DNA from 4 places in the Pseudomonas sp. 05N431 genome. Region 3 is predicted to be linked to each of the others. Evidence: predicted binding sites of a transcription regulator. Region 3 holds the regulator's gene; each other region holds the start of a gene.
The links. Region 3 encodes sigma-54, which starts transcription at its own class of promoters, with help from an activator protein. Its sites were predicted from a motif close to ANTGGCATNNANNTTGCTNT; they were not measured.
Positions count from the first base shown of each region.

Region 1 (4,446 bases), on a different contig from region 3:
CAAAGGCCCTAATATTCCTTCAATCATGTAAGCCATTGGCCGCAGAAAAACGCCCGCCACAAACACCCCTAAACGTGTACGAAAAAACCTTTCAGCCGTACTTTCAGAGACAAAATCCAGACAAAAAAATGCCCGGCAAGCCGGGCAAATTTTTATGCGCTTGCTTACATGTTGTAGCCGCGCTCGTTGTGAAGTGCCAGATCGATACCCACCGATTCTTCTTCCTCGGTAATGCGCAGCCCCATGACAGCGTCGAGCACCTTGAGGATGATGAACGTGGCGATCGCGGTGTAGATCACCGTGAAACCCACGCCTTTGCACTGAATCCAGACTTGTGCCGCGATGTCGGTCACGGTGCCGAAGCCACCCAGAGACGGAGCCGCGAATACACCCGTGAGGATCGCGCCGAGGATACCGCCAATGCCGTGCACGCCGAAGGCGTCGAGGGAATCGTCGTAACCCAGTTTGCGTTTCAAGGTCGTGGCGCAAAAGAAGCACACCACGCCCGCTGCCAGACCGATGATCATCGAGCCCATCGGGCCAACAGTACCCGCAGCCGGAGTGATCGCAACCAGACCGGCAACCACGCCCGAAGCGATACCCAGTGCGCTAGGTTTGCCGTGGGTCAGCCACTCGGCGAACATCCAGCCCAACGCCGCTGCGGCCGTAGCGATCTGAGTTACCAGCATGGCCATACCGGCAGTTCCGTTGGCGGCTGCGGCAGAACCTGCGTTGAAACCGAACCAGCCAACCCACAACATCGCGGCGCCCATCAGGGTGTAACCGAGGTTGTGCGGAGCCATCGGAGTGGTCGGGAAGCCTTTGCGCTTGCCCAGTACCAGGCACGCCACCAGACCTGCGACACCGGCGTTGATGTGGACCACGGTGCCGCCCGCGAAGTCGAGCACGCCCCAGTCACCCAACAGCGAACCCGGACCGCTCCAGACCATGTGTGCGATCGGCGCGTAAACCACGGTGAACCAGATGCCCATGAACACCAGCATCGCGGAGAACTTCATCCGCTCGGCGAAGGCACCGACGATCAGCGCCGGGGTGATGATGGCGAAGGTCATCTGATAGGTGACAAACACCGCCTCGGGGAACAGCGCCGTAGGGCCGGTAATACTGGCAGGCGTAATGCCGGCAAGGAACGCCTTGGCGAAGCTGCCGACAAAGGAATTGAAGTTGACGACGTTGGCTTCCATACCCGTTGTGTCAAACGCCATGCTGTAGCCATAAAGGAACCACAGGATGGTGACCAGGCCGGTAATGGCGAAGCACTGCATCATCAAAGAAAGAACGTTTTTGGAACGAACCATGCCACCGTAGAACAGCGCGAGGCCTGGAATGGTCATGAACAGCACGAGGGCAGTAGAGGTCAACATCCAGGCGGTATCGCCGGAATTGAGGACTGGAGGAGCCACCGGATCTGCCGCCATGGCCAGGCCGGGCATTACGATGGACAACAGGGCTCCTAGCCCTGCGAATTTACGCAGAGTCATTTTGTTTTCTCCTGGGGCGTTGGGTTTGGCGGCTTAGATTGCGTCGGTATCGGTTTCGCCGGTACGGATGCGAATAGCCTGTTCCAGATTGACCACGAAGATCTTGCCGTCACCGATCTTGCCGGTGTTGGCCGCCTTGGTTATCGCCTCGATAACCCGGTCCAGATCCTTGTCGTCAATGGCGACATCGATCTTCACCTTGGGCAGGAAATCGACCACGTATTCCGCGCCGCGATACAGCTCGGTGTGACCCTTCTGCCGACCGAAGCCTTTGACCTCAGTGACGGTAATGCCCTGCACGCCGATCTCGGACAACGACTCGCGTACGTCGTCCAGTTTGAACGGCTTGATGATGGCAGTGACTAGCTTCATGAAAACTCTCTCCCGAATTGGTGGACTTGCCCCAGGAAAACAAACCCGACTCAAGTCTAAGCGCAGTGCCTGGCTTTGTAACGCATCGTCGGCCCTACTCGCCCGACTGACGCCAGTTAACCGTTCCTGACGAAACTCCCCGCTCCGTCTGCCGCACTGCATTCGTCACAGCGACTGCATCAGTGCATGGGTCACAAGGGACTAAGCAGAAAGCTTGCCATCTCGTGAAAAACCACTGATTTCAATCCCTTGGCCGCTGCCGCAGGCGCTGATGCCCCATCACTGCCAGCGATACGCACAACAACAGTGCGCGAACGCCCGGCAACATGCGCGAAAAGCGTGCATTCGTGCCCGCGCCAATGACTATAGACACTGCGTGATACACTGCCGGCCATTGTTTCCAGGACATTTCTCATGCTCGCACCCAAAGACTTCCTTGATGCCCTGAGCGGCACCGCCTCCCGCCTGTTCAGCGGCGAAACCCCGCTGCCAAAAAGCGAAATCGAAAGCCAGTTCAAAGCCCTGCTGCAAAGCGGTTTCAGCAAACTTGACCTGGTGAGCCGGGAAGAATTCGACAGCCAGATGGTCGTCCTGGCACGCACTCGGGCACGCCTGGAGAGCCTTGAGGCAAAAGTCGCGGAGCTGGAAGCGAAGCTGAATCCAGCGGCTGAATAACGTGACCACCCACCCCGCTCCTGGCGTGGACGCGGGGGGCTTGCACTACCGAGAGCGAAATGAAATCCCGGACGAATGCAAGTTGGAAAGCGGCAGGACTAGCTGACGCAATACAGTTTAGAGAGTAAATAGTCGACCATGACTTTCAGCTTTTGAGACCCGTGTCTATTCGGCTGATACAGCAACCATGCCATGCCCTGTGAAGCCCCCACATAGTCCCAGCCTGGCAACACGGCATATAAGCGCTTTTCCTTGATAGCCTGGTCGGCCAGAGCAAAAGGCAAACAGGCAACGCCAAGATTACTTAGGGTTGCCTCAAGAACAGCTTCGCTGTCATTTGAGCAGTAACGTCCCTTTACGCTGATCTGAAATTTTTCTGCGTCGTTTATAAAATCCCATTTTTCTCCGTCAGAGTTTTCAGCCATGACGATACAACTGTGATCAGCCAAGTCCGCAGGGTGCAACGGAATACCATACTCGGCAATATATTCTGGGGAAGCACAAAGCATATAGCCAACCTTGAACAACTTTCTCCCTATCAATCCCAGTGGTGGTTTGTCGGTGATTCTGACACTGAGATCAATCTCATTAGAAATCAGGTTGAGCTCCGCATTATCAAATATGAACTGGACATTAATATCTGGGTATTTTCGCAAAAACTCAGGCATTAATTGGCTGAGTATATTATTCATCATTTTGGGGGCCGATATTCTTATCAACCCTTGCGGACGCACCAACTCTTCTTTCAACTCAAACACTTTGGACGAAGAATGCAATAACGCCTTGCAATGAGAGTAAATTTTCGCACCATCCTCATTGACTTTTAGCCGCCGAGTACTACGCTCCAATAATCGCAGTGACAGCGCTCGCTCCAACTTGGAAATTTGCCGGCTCACGGCTGAAGCCGAGACTCCCAGCTTCATAGAGGCATCAATAAAACTACCGGTTTCTACGACGACTGCAAATGCAGCCATACAGGGGAGCATTTCAATATGACCCTTATGCATATAGTTATCCTCAATCCTTTGGGAAGATGTTTTATTATCCGCGGACTGAAAACTCGTGAATAAAGCACTCATGATCAGCCATAACTATAAACAGTGGATGACACACCATTAAGACATAGCGTGCCTGGCACGCACGACTACATAAGCCGGTGCCATTTCATTATATTGAAACTTTGCTCCTCCTCGCAGGCTATTTACAAGGGGAAACAAATTTCTCTACCGACAAAGCCCTAGGGCTTACTTTTTATCCATCAACGCCCACAAACGCTTGTCTATCTCCCTAAAAATCTCAATGAAACAGATGAAGAATTATCGCTCCTACCAAGACCAGTACAATACCCGCTACCTGAATTATGCCAAGCCTCTCTTTAAAAAAGAGATAACCCAACACTGCTGCGATTCCGCCTGACAAAGTACTGATGACAGTAACCACCGATACCGAGCCGTTGACAACCCCAAACGAAAAAGCCGAAAAACCGCCAAGGTTCAATAAGCTGGCACTTGTCAGCGTGCCAAAACTTTTTACAGAGGGCAATTTCAGACCGGACTCTACCTTTAACACCAAGAGAAACAAGATGGATAGACCTACCGCGTAACCCAGCCACAACATAGTAATCGGGCCTAGCGACGGAAGTGCGTACTTACCCTGAATCCAGAAACTTGCGCCATATAAAAGTGCTGCGAGCAGACCGTAAACTATTGAAACTTTGTTTTGACGCTTGACCTTACCATCAGCATTATCATGTGCACTTGTCAGCAGCACCCCGACAACACAAACCGCGATCCCGACGAACTGGCTGAATACAATGACATCCCCACTGACCCATGCCAGCGCAGTAGTGAATACCCCATAAGATGTTACAAGTGGTGCAACAATTGCTGCCTTCCCC
Region 1 is NZ_JBFTMN010000016.1:6,897-11,342, forward strand. Features, by position in the region: gene AC1DIG_RS23025 (ammonium transporter) at 165-1,502, opposite strand; gene glnK (P-II family nitrogen regulator) at 1,536-1,874, opposite strand; gene AC1DIG_RS23035 (accessory factor UbiK family protein) at 2,289-2,549, shown strand; gene AC1DIG_RS23040 (LysR family transcriptional regulator) at 2,648-3,556, opposite strand; gene AC1DIG_RS23045 (EamA family transporter) at 3,846-4,446, opposite strand, start outside.
Region 1: the regulator sigma-54 is predicted to act here: its motif matches at 2,077-2,096, upstream of glnK (P-II family nitrogen regulator).

Region 2 (4,446 bases), on a different contig from region 3:
CGCAACACACTTAGCGTTGGTGTAGGAGTCTGGGCATGGCTGGTGTAATGGATTCGGTTAACCAGCGCACGCAACTGGTAGGGCAGAATCGCCTGGAGCTGTTGTTGTTCCGTCTCGACGGCCAGCAGCTTTACGGGATCAACGTGTTCAAGGTTCGGGAGGTGCTGCAATGCCCCAAACTGACCCTGATGCCCAAGTCCAGTCCCGTCGTGTGCGGTGTGGCGAATATTCGGGGGGCAACCATTCCGATTCTGGATCTGGCAATGGCGACCGGCTCAGGCGGGTTGCAGGATCAAAGCAATCCCTTCGTGATCATCACGGAGTACAACACCAAGACTCAGGGTTTTTTGGTGAGATCGGTCGAGCGGATCGTCAACATGAACTGGGAAGAAATCCATCCGCCGCCCAAGGGCACGGGTCGCGATCATTACCTGACCGCTGTGACTCGCGTCGACAATCAGTTAGTCGAAATCATCGACGTGGAAAAGGTCCTGGCGGAAGTTGCGCCGACGTCGGATGCGATTTCGGTTGGCGTGATCGATGCCGATACCCAACACAAGGCAATCTCTTTGCGAGTGCTCACGGTCGATGACTCGTCGGTGGCGCGCAAGCAGATCACGCGTTGCCTGCAGACGGTGGGGGTTGAAGTCGTTTCGTTGAACGACGGCCGGCAAGCGCTGGATTACCTGCGCAAACTGGTCGATGAGGGCAAGAAGCCGGAAGAAGAGTTTCTGATGATGATTTCCGACATCGAAATGCCCGAAATGGATGGCTACACCCTTACGAGCGAGATCCGTAGTGACCCTCGCATGCAAAAGCTCCATATCATCCTGCATACTTCGTTGTCAGGTGTATTCAATCAGGCGATGGTGAAGAAAGTCGGTGCCGATGACTTCCTTGCCAAATTCCGTCCTGATGACCTGGCATCCCGGGTAGTCGACCGGATCAAAGCAGCAGACAACAGCTAGTGGCCTTCGCTCCTGGCGTTCAACACGATTTAAGAGGCGGCATCATTGTCTACGGGTAATTTGGATTTCGAACAGTTCCGGGTCTTCCTGGAGAAAGCCTGTGGCATTTTGCTCGGTGAGAACAAGCAGTATCTGGTGTCGAGCCGTCTCAACAAACTGATGGAACAGCAAGGCATCAAGTCCTTGGGTGAGTTGGTGCAGCGGATGCAGACCCAACCGCGCAGTGGTTTGCGCGAGATGGTGGTGGACGCGATGACGACGAACGAAACCCTCTGGTTTCGTGACACCTATCCGTTTGAAGTCTTGAAGAACAAAGTGCTGCCTGAGTCCATCAAGGCCAGTCCCGGGCAGCGCCTGCGGATCTGGTCGGCGGCGTGCTCGTCCGGGCAGGAACCGTATTCGCTGTCGATGTCGATCGACGAGTTCGAGCGGGTCAATATGGGGCAGTTGAAGATGGGGGTGCAGATCGTTGCCACCGACCTGTCCGGGACCATGCTGACCAACTGCAAGACCGGCGAGTACGACAGCCTGGCGATCGGTCGCGGTCTTTCGCCGGAGCGTCTGCAACGTTACTTCGACCCGAAAGGGCCGGGGCGCTGGGCAGTCAAGGCACCGATCAAGAGTCGGGTGGAGTTCCGCTCGTTCAACCTGCTGGACAGTTACGCCAGTCTCGGCAAGTTCGATATCGTGTTCTGCCGCAACGTGTTGATCTACTTCTCTGCCGAAGTGAAGAAAGACATCCTGCTGCGGATTCACAGCACGCTGAAGCCGGGTGGTTATCTGTTCCTGGGGGCTTCCGAAGCGTTGAACGGTTTGCCGGATCACTATCAGATGGTTCAGTGCAGCCCGGGGATCATCTACCAGGCCAAGTGATTGGGCGGTAGTCGGTACTGCATGAAAACGGGAGTCCTCAGGGGCTCCCGTTTTTTTTTGCCCGCCAAATTCCCCGGCACCCGCCCCCCCTGTGGGAGCGAGCTTGCTCGCGATAGCGGTGTGGCAGGTGCATTGATGTCGACTGACACGACGCCATCGCGAGCAAGCTCGCTCCCACAGGGGGCAGTGTTGTTCTTTCGTTGTTCTTTCAGGTCGTGGGAAGCGGCAGAAAAGCGGCAGGCGACGGAAATCCGTTGCCGCTTTTCTGGCATTGCCGCTTTGCCGTCGCCCGCAAAGCCCCGGTTTACGGGGTTTTAGAAGCTGGCACGGGGCTTGCTATACCCCTGTTACGAAAAATCAGGTCACCCAAAGGTTTCCGACATGAGCATCAGCTTCGATAAAGCGCTCGGTATCCACGAACAAGCCCTGGGCTTCCGCGCTCAGCGTGCCGAAGTGCTGGCCAACAACATTGCCAACGCCGATACCCCGAACTACAAGGCTCGGGATCTGGACTTCTCGTCGGTGCTGGCCGCCCAGAGCGACAAGAACAAGAACGGCACCTTTGCTTTGAACATGACCAACAGCCGTCATATCGAAGCCCAGGGTATGAGCAGTGGTGAGGAGTCGTTGCTGTATCGCACGCCGATGCAACCGTCGATTGACCAAAACACCGTGGACGCCCAACTGGAACAGTCGAACTACGCGGAAAACGCAGTCAACTTCCAGGCCAGCTTCACGCTGCTCAACAGCAAATTCAAAGGGCTGGTATCAGCCCTGCGCGGGGAGTAATTCATGTCTCTGTCCAGTGTTTTCAACATTGCCGGTAGCGGCATGAGTGCTCAAACCACTCGCTTGAACACCGTCGCCAGTAACATCGCCAACGCCGAGACGGTCTCTTCGAGCATCGATCAGACCTACCGTGCCCGTCACCCGGTGTTTGCCACCATGTTCCAGGGCGGTCAGTCCGGTGGCAGCGATTCGCTATTCCAGAATCAGGATGCCGCAGGGCAGGGCGTACAGGTACTCGGCGTAGTCGAAGATCAAAGCAACCTCGAAGCACGCTACGAGCCGAACCATCCGGCGGCTGACGCCAAGGGTTACGTGTATTACCCCAACGTCAACGTGGTGGAGGAAATGGCCGACATGATTTCCGCCAGTCGTTCGTTCCAGACCAACGCGGAAATGATGAACACCGCCAAAACCATGATGCAGAAGGTCCTGACCCTCGGTCAGTGATAAGGGGCGATTTTTATGAGCGTTACCGATTCCACCGGCGGCCTGAGCATGACCGACCTGCTGGCGAACTCCTCGGTCAAGACCAGCGGTACGGCCGCGAATGGCCTTTCCGCAGCAACCAGTAGCGCGACCGGCGGCAAGGCGCTGGGCAAGGATGCGTTCATGCAATTGCTGGTGACCCAGCTAAAGAACCAGAACCCGCTTTCGCCGCAGGACAACAGCGCATTCGTGGCTCAACTGGCGCAGTTCAGCAGTCTTGAAGGGATCACTTCCCTCAATACGACTGTAAGTTCTCTCGCCAGTAATTTCAGCTCTTCCCAGGCCTTGCAGGCTTCTTCTCTGGTGGGCCGTTCGGTCATTGCACAAACCAGCACCGCTCAGATCAGTGACCCGAGCAAGGGGCTGACCGGTACGGTAAACCTGACTTCGTCGATCTCCGACGGTACGGTGAAGATTAGCGACTCAAGCGGAAATGTCGTAAGAACACTGAACCTGGGCACCCAGCCTGCGGGCAGCGCCAGCTTCAGTTGGGACGGCAAGGACAGTAGCGGCGCCTTGGTTCCGACGGGCACCTACACCTTCAAGGCCAATGCTCCGGTCAACGGCACGGCGACCGATCTGGCGACCTACCTGCCAGCAACGGTCAACAGCGTGACCCTGAGTCAAACCGGCGGCGAGCTGATGCTCAATCTTGCAGGTCTGGGCCCTATCGCCCTGTCCAAAGTTCAAACCATTGGTATATAGAGCCGGCTAACGCGGCATAAAGGAGTGGAATATGTCTTTCAATATCGGCCTTAGCGGTCTCTATGCAGCCAACAAACAACTGGACGTGACCGGTAACAACATCGCCAACGTTGCGACCTCCGGTTTCAAGTCCTCCCGTGCAGAATTCTCGGATGTCTACTCGGCGACCAAGCTGGGTAACGGCAGTAAAGTCGTTGGCAGCGGCGTGCGCCTGGCCAACGTTTCCCAGCAGTTTACCCAGGGTGATATCAGCAACACCGGTAACGTGCTGGACATGGCCATCAACGGCTCTGGCTTCTTTACCCTGAGCAACAACGGCTCGACGTCCTACACTCGTGCCGGTACGTTCAAGGTCGACAAGGATGGTTTCGTTACCAATACCGATCAAACCGCCCGTTTGCAGGGTTACGGTGTCGATGCCAACGGCAAGATCATCAACGGTGTGTTGACCGACCTGAAAATCGATACCTCGAACCTGGCACCAAAACCGACTTCGACCGTGTCCTCGACGATCAACCTGAACTCGACTTCTCCGGTGATTGACGACACGCTCCCGGCTAACAAATTCGATCCAGGCACACTCGCCACCTACACCAAATCGTTCAGCACGCCGATTTATGACAGC
Region 2 is NZ_JBFTMN010000003.1:372,863-377,308, forward strand. Features, by position in the region: gene AC1DIG_RS07185 (chemotaxis protein CheV) at 36-968, shown strand; gene cheR (protein-glutamate O-methyltransferase CheR) at 1,014-1,841, shown strand; gene flgB (flagellar basal body rod protein FlgB) at 2,223-2,630, shown strand; gene flgC (flagellar basal body rod protein FlgC) at 2,634-3,077, shown strand; gene flgD (flagellar hook assembly protein FlgD) at 3,093-3,821, shown strand; gene flgE (flagellar hook protein FlgE) at 3,853-4,446, shown strand, end outside.
Region 2: the regulator sigma-54 is predicted to act here: its motif matches at 2,162-2,181, upstream of flgB (flagellar basal body rod protein FlgB).

Region 3 (4,446 bases):
ACGCACCGACGAACAGAACCGCCCGATGCTGATTACCAGTAGTCGTATGACTGTATTCCCGCAACAGCAATATGCGCAGACCGAGCAAGCCGTTAGAATCGACGGCGCTGGTGGTGTATCGACGGGTAACGGAATGAAAGCGTATTTGAAAGAAAGCAGGATACACCTGCTATCGAACGTAAGAGGACAGTATGAGGCTCGTTAAAACTCTCCCTATTTTGCTCAGTCTGGGCGCAGCACTGGGAAGCGTGAGCGCCTGGGCTCTGCCGAACGATAGCCAGCAACCCATTCGCATTCAGGCTGACGATGCTCAGCTGGACGACAAGAATGGCGTGGCCACCTACAAAGGTGACGTGATCATTACCCAGGGCTCGATGATCATCAAAGGCAACACCGTGACCATCACCCGCACCAAGGCCGGCGACATCGATGTCGTGACCTCGGTGGGCAACCTGGCGTATTTCGAGCAGCTGCAAAAGCCGACCGACACGAAACCCGTCCAGGGCTATGGGGTGACTATCCAGTACCATGCTGCGCAAAACCGCATCGTACTGATTGACCGCGCCAAGGTGATCAACGAAGGCAACACTACCGAAGGCGAGAAAATCGTCTACGACACCGTCAAGCAGGTTGCTAACGCAGGCCGCGCTACCGGTTCATCGGTGACCGCTCCACGCCCACGGGTCGATATGGTTATCCAGCCGAAAAAGAAAACCGACGAGCAGAAGGCCCAGTAATGGCAACTCTGAAAGCCCAGCATCTGGCCAAGAGCTACAAGAGCCGCCAGGTCGTGCGTGACGTCAGCCTGTCGATCGACAGCGGCCAGATCGTCGGCCTGCTAGGCCCGAACGGTGCCGGCAAAACGACCTGCTTCTACATGATCGTGGGCCTGGTCCAGGCCGATCAGGGTCGCGTACTGATCGACGACCTCGACGTCAGCCACCAGCCAATGCATGGTCGTGCACGGGCAGGGATCGGCTATCTGCCACAAGAAGCGTCGATCTTCCGCAAACTCTCGGTTGCCGACAACATCATGGCCATCCTCGAGACCCGCAAGGAACTCGACAAGGCCGGTCGTCGCAAAGAGCTGGAAAGCCTGCTGCAGGAATTCCACATCAACCACATCCGCGACAACCTCGGCATGAGCCTTTCCGGTGGCGAACGTCGCCGTGTGGAAATCGCTCGCGCCCTGGCCACGGCACCGAAATTCATCCTGCTCGACGAACCTTTCGCCGGCGTGGACCCGATTTCGGTGGGTGACATCAAGCAGATCATTCATCACCTCAAGGCCAAGGGTATCGGCGTGCTGATCACGGACCACAACGTTCGTGAAACTCTGGACATCTGCGAAACCGCCTACATCGTCAACGACGGGCAACTGATCGCCGAAGGCGACGCCGAAACCATCCTGGCCAACGACCTGGTCAAGGAAGTGTATCTGGGCCATGAGTTCCGCCTGTAAGCACTGAGGTGTCTGGTCAGTCGCCGGAGCGCTTGCCCCAATAAAACTATACGTATTTATTGTTACAGCGCTCTAGGCAAACACTTCAGTTTCAGGCATATAATTTGCTTATGTTTGGCGCTCCGGCGCCCTGTAGTGGATGGCGCATGTGCGCCGGCGAATAAGGTGTTAAGCCCCTGCCATGAAACCATCGCTAGTCTTGAGAATGGGCCAGCAGCTGACGATGACACCGCAGCTGCAACAGGCCATCCGCCTGCTCCAATTGTCGACCCTGGACCTGCAACAGGAAATCCAGGAGGCACTGGAGTCCAATCCAATGCTCGAACGCCAGGAAGAAGGCGACGACTTCGATAACGCCGATCCGATGGCGGACAACATCGAGCAGAAACCCAACACCGACATCCAGGAACCCTCCTACCAGGAAACCGCGCCGACGGTCGATAACCTCGAGGAAGGCGACTGGAACGAGCGCATCCCTAACGAACTGCCGGTCGACACCGCCTGGGAAGACGTTTACCAGACCAGCGCCAGCAGCCTGCCGAGCAACGATGACGACGAATGGGATTTCACCACTCGCACGTCCGCCGGCGAAAGCCTGCAGAGCCATCTGCTCTGGCAATTGAACCTGGCGCCGATGTCCGACACCGATCGGCTGATCGCGGTGACCCTGATCGACTGCATCAACAATCAGGGCTATCTGGACGAAACCCTCGAGGAAATCCTCGAAGCCTTCGATCCGGAACTGGACATCGAGCTCGACGAAATCGAAGCCGTCCTGCATCGCATCCAGCAATTCGAGCCGGCCGGTATCGGCGCACGCAACCTTAGCGAATGCCTGTTGCTGCAATTGCGGCAATTGTCCGCCAAGACCCCTTGGCTGGCCGAGGCCAAGCGCCTCGTCATCGATTTCATCGACCTGCTGGGCAGCCGCGACTACAGCCAGCTGATGCGCCGCATGAAGCTCAAGGAAGATGAGCTGCGCCAGGTCATCGAACTGGTGCAGAGCCTCAACCCGCGTCCGGGCTCGCAGATCGAGTCCAGCGAAGCCGAATACGTGGTACCTGACGTCATCGTGCGCAAAGACAACGAGCGCTGGCTGGTAGAGCTGAACCAGGAGTCGGTTCCGCGTCTGCGCGTCAACCCGCAGTACGCCGGCTTCGTCCGTCGCGCCGACACCAGCGCCGACAACACCTTCATGCGCAATCAGTTGCAGGAAGCGCGCTGGTTCATCAAGAGCCTGCAAAGCCGTAACGAAACCCTGATGAAAGTCGCCACCCAGATCGTCGAGCACCAGCGCGGCTTCCTTGAGTACGGCGATGAGGCCATGAAGCCGTTGGTCCTGCATGACATCGCCGAAGCGGTCGGCATGCACGAGTCGACGATTTCACGGGTGACCACGCAAAAATTCATGCATACCCCACGCGGTATTTATGAACTGAAATATTTTTTCTCCAGCCATGTCAGCACCTCCGAAGGCGGTGAATGCTCATCCACAGCGATTCGCGCAATCATCAAAAAACTGGTTGCTGCGGAAAATCAGAAAAAGCCGTTGAGTGACAGCAAGATCGCTGGTTTACTGGAGGCACAAGGCATTCAGGTGGCCCGCCGCACCGTCGCCAAGTACCGCGAGTCCCTGGGGATCGCGCCTTCGAGCGAACGCAAGCGGTTGATGTGACGGGCTACGCCATAGCGTTCCAGGGTGTGTTCGAAAGCTTTTCGGACACGCTCTAGTGGCAGGCAAGCCAGCCTGCCGCCTTATGCACTGGCAACGAAGGAGAAGCTGTATGCAAGTCAACATCAGTGGACACCAACTGGAAGTGACCGAACCCCTGCGCATCTACATCGGCGAAAAGCTCGACCGATTAGAAAGGCATTTCGACAAGATCACCAATGTGCAGGTCACGTTGACCGTCGAGAAGCTGCTGCAGAAAATCGAAGCCACGCTGCATATCCCCGGTGGAGAAGTGGTCGCCAACGCTGAGCATAACGACATGTATGCCGCGATCGACGCCCTGACCGACAAGCTGGATAAACAACTCAAAAAGCATAAGGAAAAGACCCAGAGCCTCCTCCAGGGCGCGACCGGTCGTTAACACTCCCAACCCATGATCCGACTTGAAAACATCCTGACCCCCGGCCGTTCTTTGGTGAACGTGCCGGGCGGCAGTAAGAAGAAAGCCCTCGAACAAATTGCCAACCTGATCGCCCGAGAAGTGCCGGGTCTGGCCATGCAGGATGTCTTCGAGAGTCTGGTCGCCCGTGAAAAACTCGGTTCCACCGGTTTTGGCAACGGCATCGCCATCCCCCACTGCCGCCTCAAAGGTTGCGAGTCGCCCATCAGTGCCTTGATGCACCTGGACGCCCCAATAGATTTCGACGCCATCGACGGTGCTCCGGTCGACCTGCTGTTCGTTTTGCTGGTCCCGCAAGCCGCTACCGATGCGCACCTGGAACTGCTCCGCCAGATCGCCAGCATGCTCGATCGTAAAGAAGTCCGCGATCGCCTGCGCAGCGCAAAAAGTAATGAAGCCTTGTATCAGGTTGTCCTCGACGAGCAGAACGGTCACTAATCATGCGCTTGATCATCGTCAGCGGCCGCTCTGGCTCAGGTAAAAGCACTGCCCTCGATGTACTGGAGGACAACGGCTACTACTGCATCGACAACCTCCCGGCCGGCCTGTTACCGGAACTGGCCGAGCGTGCACTGATTCACACCGAACTGGCGCAACCGCTGGTTGCGGTTTCCATCGATGCGCGCAACCTGCCGAGCCACCTGTCACGTTTCCCGGAACTCCTGGAAGAAGTGCGCAGCCGGCACATTCAATGCGATGTGCTGTACCTGGACGCCGACGAAGAAACCTTGCTCAAGCGTTTCTCGGAAACCCGTCGCCGTCACCCGCTGAGCAACGCCAACCGCTCGCTGGCCGAAGCCATCGAAGACGAGACCAATCTGCTGGGGCCGATTGCCGACCTGGCAGACCTCA
Region 3 is NZ_JBFTMN010000006.1:127,701-132,146, forward strand. Features, by position in the region: gene lptC (LPS export ABC transporter periplasmic protein LptC) at 1-205, shown strand, start outside; gene lptA (lipopolysaccharide transport periplasmic protein LptA) at 192-737, shown strand; gene lptB (LPS export ABC transporter ATP-binding protein) at 737-1,462, shown strand; gene AC1DIG_RS13235 (RNA polymerase factor sigma-54) at 1,644-3,137, shown strand; gene hpf (ribosome hibernation-promoting factor, HPF/YfiA family) at 3,247-3,555, shown strand; gene ptsN (PTS IIA-like nitrogen regulatory protein PtsN) at 3,568-4,032, shown strand; gene rapZ (RNase adapter RapZ) at 4,035-4,446, shown strand, end outside.

Region 4 (4,446 bases), on a different contig from region 3:
CGCCTCATTTACCATCGTTCAGGCCTTTATATGCGTATCAAAGTCCACTGCCAGAACCGCATCGGTATCCTGCGCGACATTCTCAACCTGCTGGTGGAGTACGGGATCAACGTCGCCCGGGGTGAGGTCGGCGGCGAGCATGGCAACGCGATCTATCTGCATTGCCCGAACCTGATCAACCTTCAATTCCAGGCACTGCGTCCGAAGTTCGAGGCCATCACCGGTGTGTTTGGCGTCAAGCGTGTAGGGCTGATGCCCAGCGAGCGTCGGCACATGGAGCTGAATGCCTTGCTCGGCGCGCTGGAGTTTCCGGTGTTGTCGATCGACATGGGCGGCTCGATCGTTGCGGCCAACCGCGCCGCCGCGCAATTGCTTGGTGTGCGGGTGGACGAGGTGCCGGGCATTCCCTTGTCGCGGTATGCCGAGGACTTCGATTTGCCGGAGCTGGTACGCGCCAACAAATCGCGGATCAACGGCTTGCGGGTCAAGGTCAAGGGCGACGTGTTCCTGGCCGATATCGCGCCGTTGCAATCGGAGCATGACGACAGCGAGGCCATGGCCGGTGCGGTGCTGACGCTGCACCGGGCGGACCGGGTCGGCGAGCGCATCTATAACGTGCGCAAGCAGGAGTTGCGCGGTTTCGACAGCATCTTCCAGAGCTCCAAAGTCATGGCCGCGGTGGTGCGTGAAGCGCGGCGCATGGCGCCACTGGATGCGCCGCTGCTGATCGAGGGCGAGACCGGCACCGGTAAAGAACTGTTGGCGCGCGCCTGCCACCTGGCCAGCCCGCGCGGGCAGTCGCCATTGATGGCGCTCAATTGCGCCGGGCTGCCGGAGTCGATGGCCGAGACCGAGCTGTTCGGTTATGGCCCGGGTGCGTTCGAAGGGGCGCGGGCCGAAGGCAAGCTCGGGCTGCTGGAGCTGACGGCGGGCGGCACGCTGTTTCTTGATGGCGTCGGGGAAATGAGCCCGCGCTTGCAGGTGAAGTTGCTGCGGTTTTTGCAGGACGGTTGCTTCCGCAGGGTGGGCAGTGATGAAGAGGTTTACCTGGATGTGCGGGTGATCTGCGCAACGCAGGTCGATTTGTCTGAACTGTGTGCCAGCGGTGAATTCCGTCAGGATCTTTACCATCGCTTGAATGTGCTTTCACTGCACATCCCGCCACTGCGTGAATGCCTCGACGGTCTGACGCCGCTGGTCGAGCACTTCCTCGATCAGGCCAGTCGGCAGATCGGTTGTCCGCTACCGAAGCTGGCACCGGCGGCGATGGAGCGGCTCAGCCATTACCACTGGCCGGGCAACGTCCGGCAGTTGGAGAATGTGTTGTTTCAGGCGGTTTCGTTGTGTGACGGTGGCACGGTCAAGGCAGAGCATATTCGCCTGCCGGACTACGGCGTGCGCCAGCCTCTGGGGGATTTCTCGCTGGAAGGCGGGCTGGACGAGATTGTCGGGCGTTTCGAGAAGGCGGTGCTGGAGCGGCTGTATTCCGAGTACCCGAGCAGTCGCCTGCTGGGTAAGCGCCTTGGCGTGTCCCACACCACCATTGCCAACAAGCTGCGTGAATATGAAGTCGGCAAGACCGAGTCATAGCGGGTACCTACTTTATTAGTGCTGGCATCATCGCGAGCAAGCTCGCTCCCACATTGGGTCTTCGGCGGCCACATAATTTGTGAGCACTCCATAACCCTGTGGGAGCGAGCTTGCTCGCGATGGCGGTAGTGGCTGCTGCCCAACATCAAAGGTTGCCGCCAAACGGCATAACCGCGCCGGTTTTTCGTCTTTGACACAATCGCTCATTCCCCTCCAATTCCTCTCAAGTCCTTTGTTTAGAGGGCTTTGAACCTCTGCGTGGAAGTTGGTCTGCAAATTGCTTGAGGCTCAGCAGTACAGCGGTGGGCGGCAAACGTCCGACATGCAGAGGAAAGACTGTGGACAAGTACCTTTATGTGGCAATGACCGGCGCCAGCCAGAACGCACTGGCGCAAAAGGCTCATGCCAACAACCTGGCGAACATCTCCACCAACGGTTTTCAGAAAGACCTGGAGCAGGCGCGGTCGATGCCGGTGTTTGGCGACAGCTTTCCGGCGCGAGCGTTTGCCCTGTCCGAACGTCCGGCCACCGACTTCTCGCCTGGCGCGATGATTGAAACCGGTCGCGATCTCGATGTGGCGGTCCAGGGTAATGGCTGGATTGCCGTACAGAATCCGAATGGCGGTGAAAGCTATGTGCGCACCGGCAGCCTGAATGTCGACGCCCTGGGCGTGCTGCGCGCCGGCAACGGCATGCCGGTCATGGGCAACGGTGGTCCGATTGCCGTGCCACCCGAGCAAAAAATCGAAGTCGGCCAGGACGGCACCATCAGCATTCGGTCAATGGGCGAAGGCCCGCGCGTCATTGCAGAAATCGACCGCATCAAGCTGGTCAACCCGGACATCAAGAACATGACCAAGGGGCTGGACGGTTCGATCAACACCGCAGACGGCAAGCCGGCACCGGTCGATGCCAACGTGCAGCTGGTGTCGGGCTTCCTTGAGTCGAGCAACGTCAACGCCGTTGAAGAGATGACCTCGGTGCTGGCTTTGTCCAAGCAATTCGAGCTGCACATCAAGATGATGAACACCGCCAAAGACGACGACCAGGCCATGGCTCGGGTCTTGCAGATCAGCTAATTATCAGAACGTCGCGCCGTAAAACAGGCGCACGAGGAGAATTGAATGCTTCCGGCTCTATGGGTTGCCAAAACAGGTCTGTCCGCCCAGGACACCAACCTGACGACTATTTCCAACAACCTGGCAAACGTATCGACCACGGGTTTCAAGCGTGACCGTGCCGAGTTCCAGGACTTGTTGTACCAGATCAAGCGTCAGCCAGGCGCCCAGTCGACCCAAGACAGCGCACTGCCGTCGGGTCTGCAATTGGGTACCGGTGTGCGCATTGTCGGCACTCAGAAAAACTTCACCGCCGGTAGCCTGCAAACCACCGACCAGCCGCTGGACATGGCGGTCGACGGTCGCGGTTTCTTCCAGATCCTGCAGCCGGACGGCACGACCGCCTACACCCGTGACGGTACGTTCCACCTGGACTCCAATGGCCAGATCGTCAACGCCAGCGGCTTTGCCCTGGAACCGGCCATCGTCATTCCGAACAACGCACAGACCTTTACGGTTGGTCGTGACGGCACCGTGTCGATCACTGTTCCAGGTGCTGCTGCCGCGCAAGTGATCGGCAACCTGCAAACCGCCGACTTCATCAACCCGGCCGGTTTGCAGGCCATGGGTAACAACCTGTTCCAGGAAACCGCCGCCAGTGGTGCGCCGCAAATCGGTACGCCGGGCCTGAACGGTTTTGGTACCACGCTGCAGAACACCTTGGAAACCTCCAACGTCAGCACCGTTGAAGAGATGGTCAACATGATCACCACTCAACGCGCTTACGAGATGAACTCCAAGGTGATTTCTACCGCCGACCAGATGCTCTCGTTCGTAACGCAGAATCTGTAATCAAGTCTATGAGGCGGCATGAAGCCGCCTGCAACACCGTGAGGTAGGGTCATGAATCGCTTTGTATCTGTTCTCGCATTGAGTGGGATCGCCGTGCTCGCGGGCTGCGTCGGTCCGACGCCGAAGCCCAATGACCCGTACTACGCGCCCGTGTTGCCTCGTACACCGCTGCCGGCAGCGGCAAACAACGGCTCGATCTATCAGGCCGGTTTCGAGCAGAACCTGTACAGCGACCGCAAGGCGTTCCGGGTCGGTGACATCATCACCATCACCCTGAACGAGAAGACCCAGGCCAGTAAAAACGCCAACTCCCAGGTGGACAAAACCAGCAAGGCCGGAATCGGTCTGACCTCGCTGTTCGGTGGCACCCCGGCCACCAACAGTCCTCTGAGTCTGGGTGCCAATTACAACGGTGACCGCGCCACCAAGGGCGACAGCAAGGCAGGGCAGGGCAACAGCCTGGTCGGTTCGATCACCGTCACCGTTGCCGACGTGCTGCCCAACGGCATCATTGCCGTGCGTGGCGAGAAGTGGATGACCCTCAATACCGGTGATGAGCTGGTGCGCATTGCCGGTCTGGTCCGGGCAGACGATATCGCTACCGATAACACGGTGCCGTCGACGCGTATCGCTGATGCACGGATCACCTATTCGGGCACCGGTTCGTTTGCCGATGCGAGTCAGCCAGGCTGGTTCGACCGTTTCTTCTTAAGCCCGTTGTTCCCTTTTTAGGTGATGAAACGACTCATGTTTAATTTCAAGCACCTGATGGCGGCCATGTTGTTGCTGTCCACTTCCCTCGGCGTTCAGGCCGAGCGGCTGAAGGACATCGCCAGTATTTCGGGCGTGCGTTCCAACCAATTGATCGGCTACGGCCTGGTCGTCGGGCTTAACGGCACGGGTGACCAGACCACGCAAACCCCGTTCACCCTGCAGACTTTCAACA
Region 4 is NZ_JBFTMN010000027.1:40,114-44,559, forward strand. Features, by position in the region: gene AC1DIG_RS27785 (sigma-54-dependent transcriptional regulator) at 31-1,590, shown strand; gene AC1DIG_RS27790 (flagellar basal body rod protein FlgF) at 1,929-2,669, shown strand; gene flgG (flagellar basal-body rod protein FlgG) at 2,715-3,500, shown strand; gene flgH (flagellar basal body L-ring protein FlgH) at 3,552-4,232, shown strand; gene AC1DIG_RS27805 (flagellar basal body P-ring protein FlgI) at 4,248-4,446, shown strand, end outside.
Region 4: the regulator sigma-54 is predicted to act here: its motif matches at 1,855-1,874, upstream of AC1DIG_RS27790 (flagellar basal body rod protein FlgF).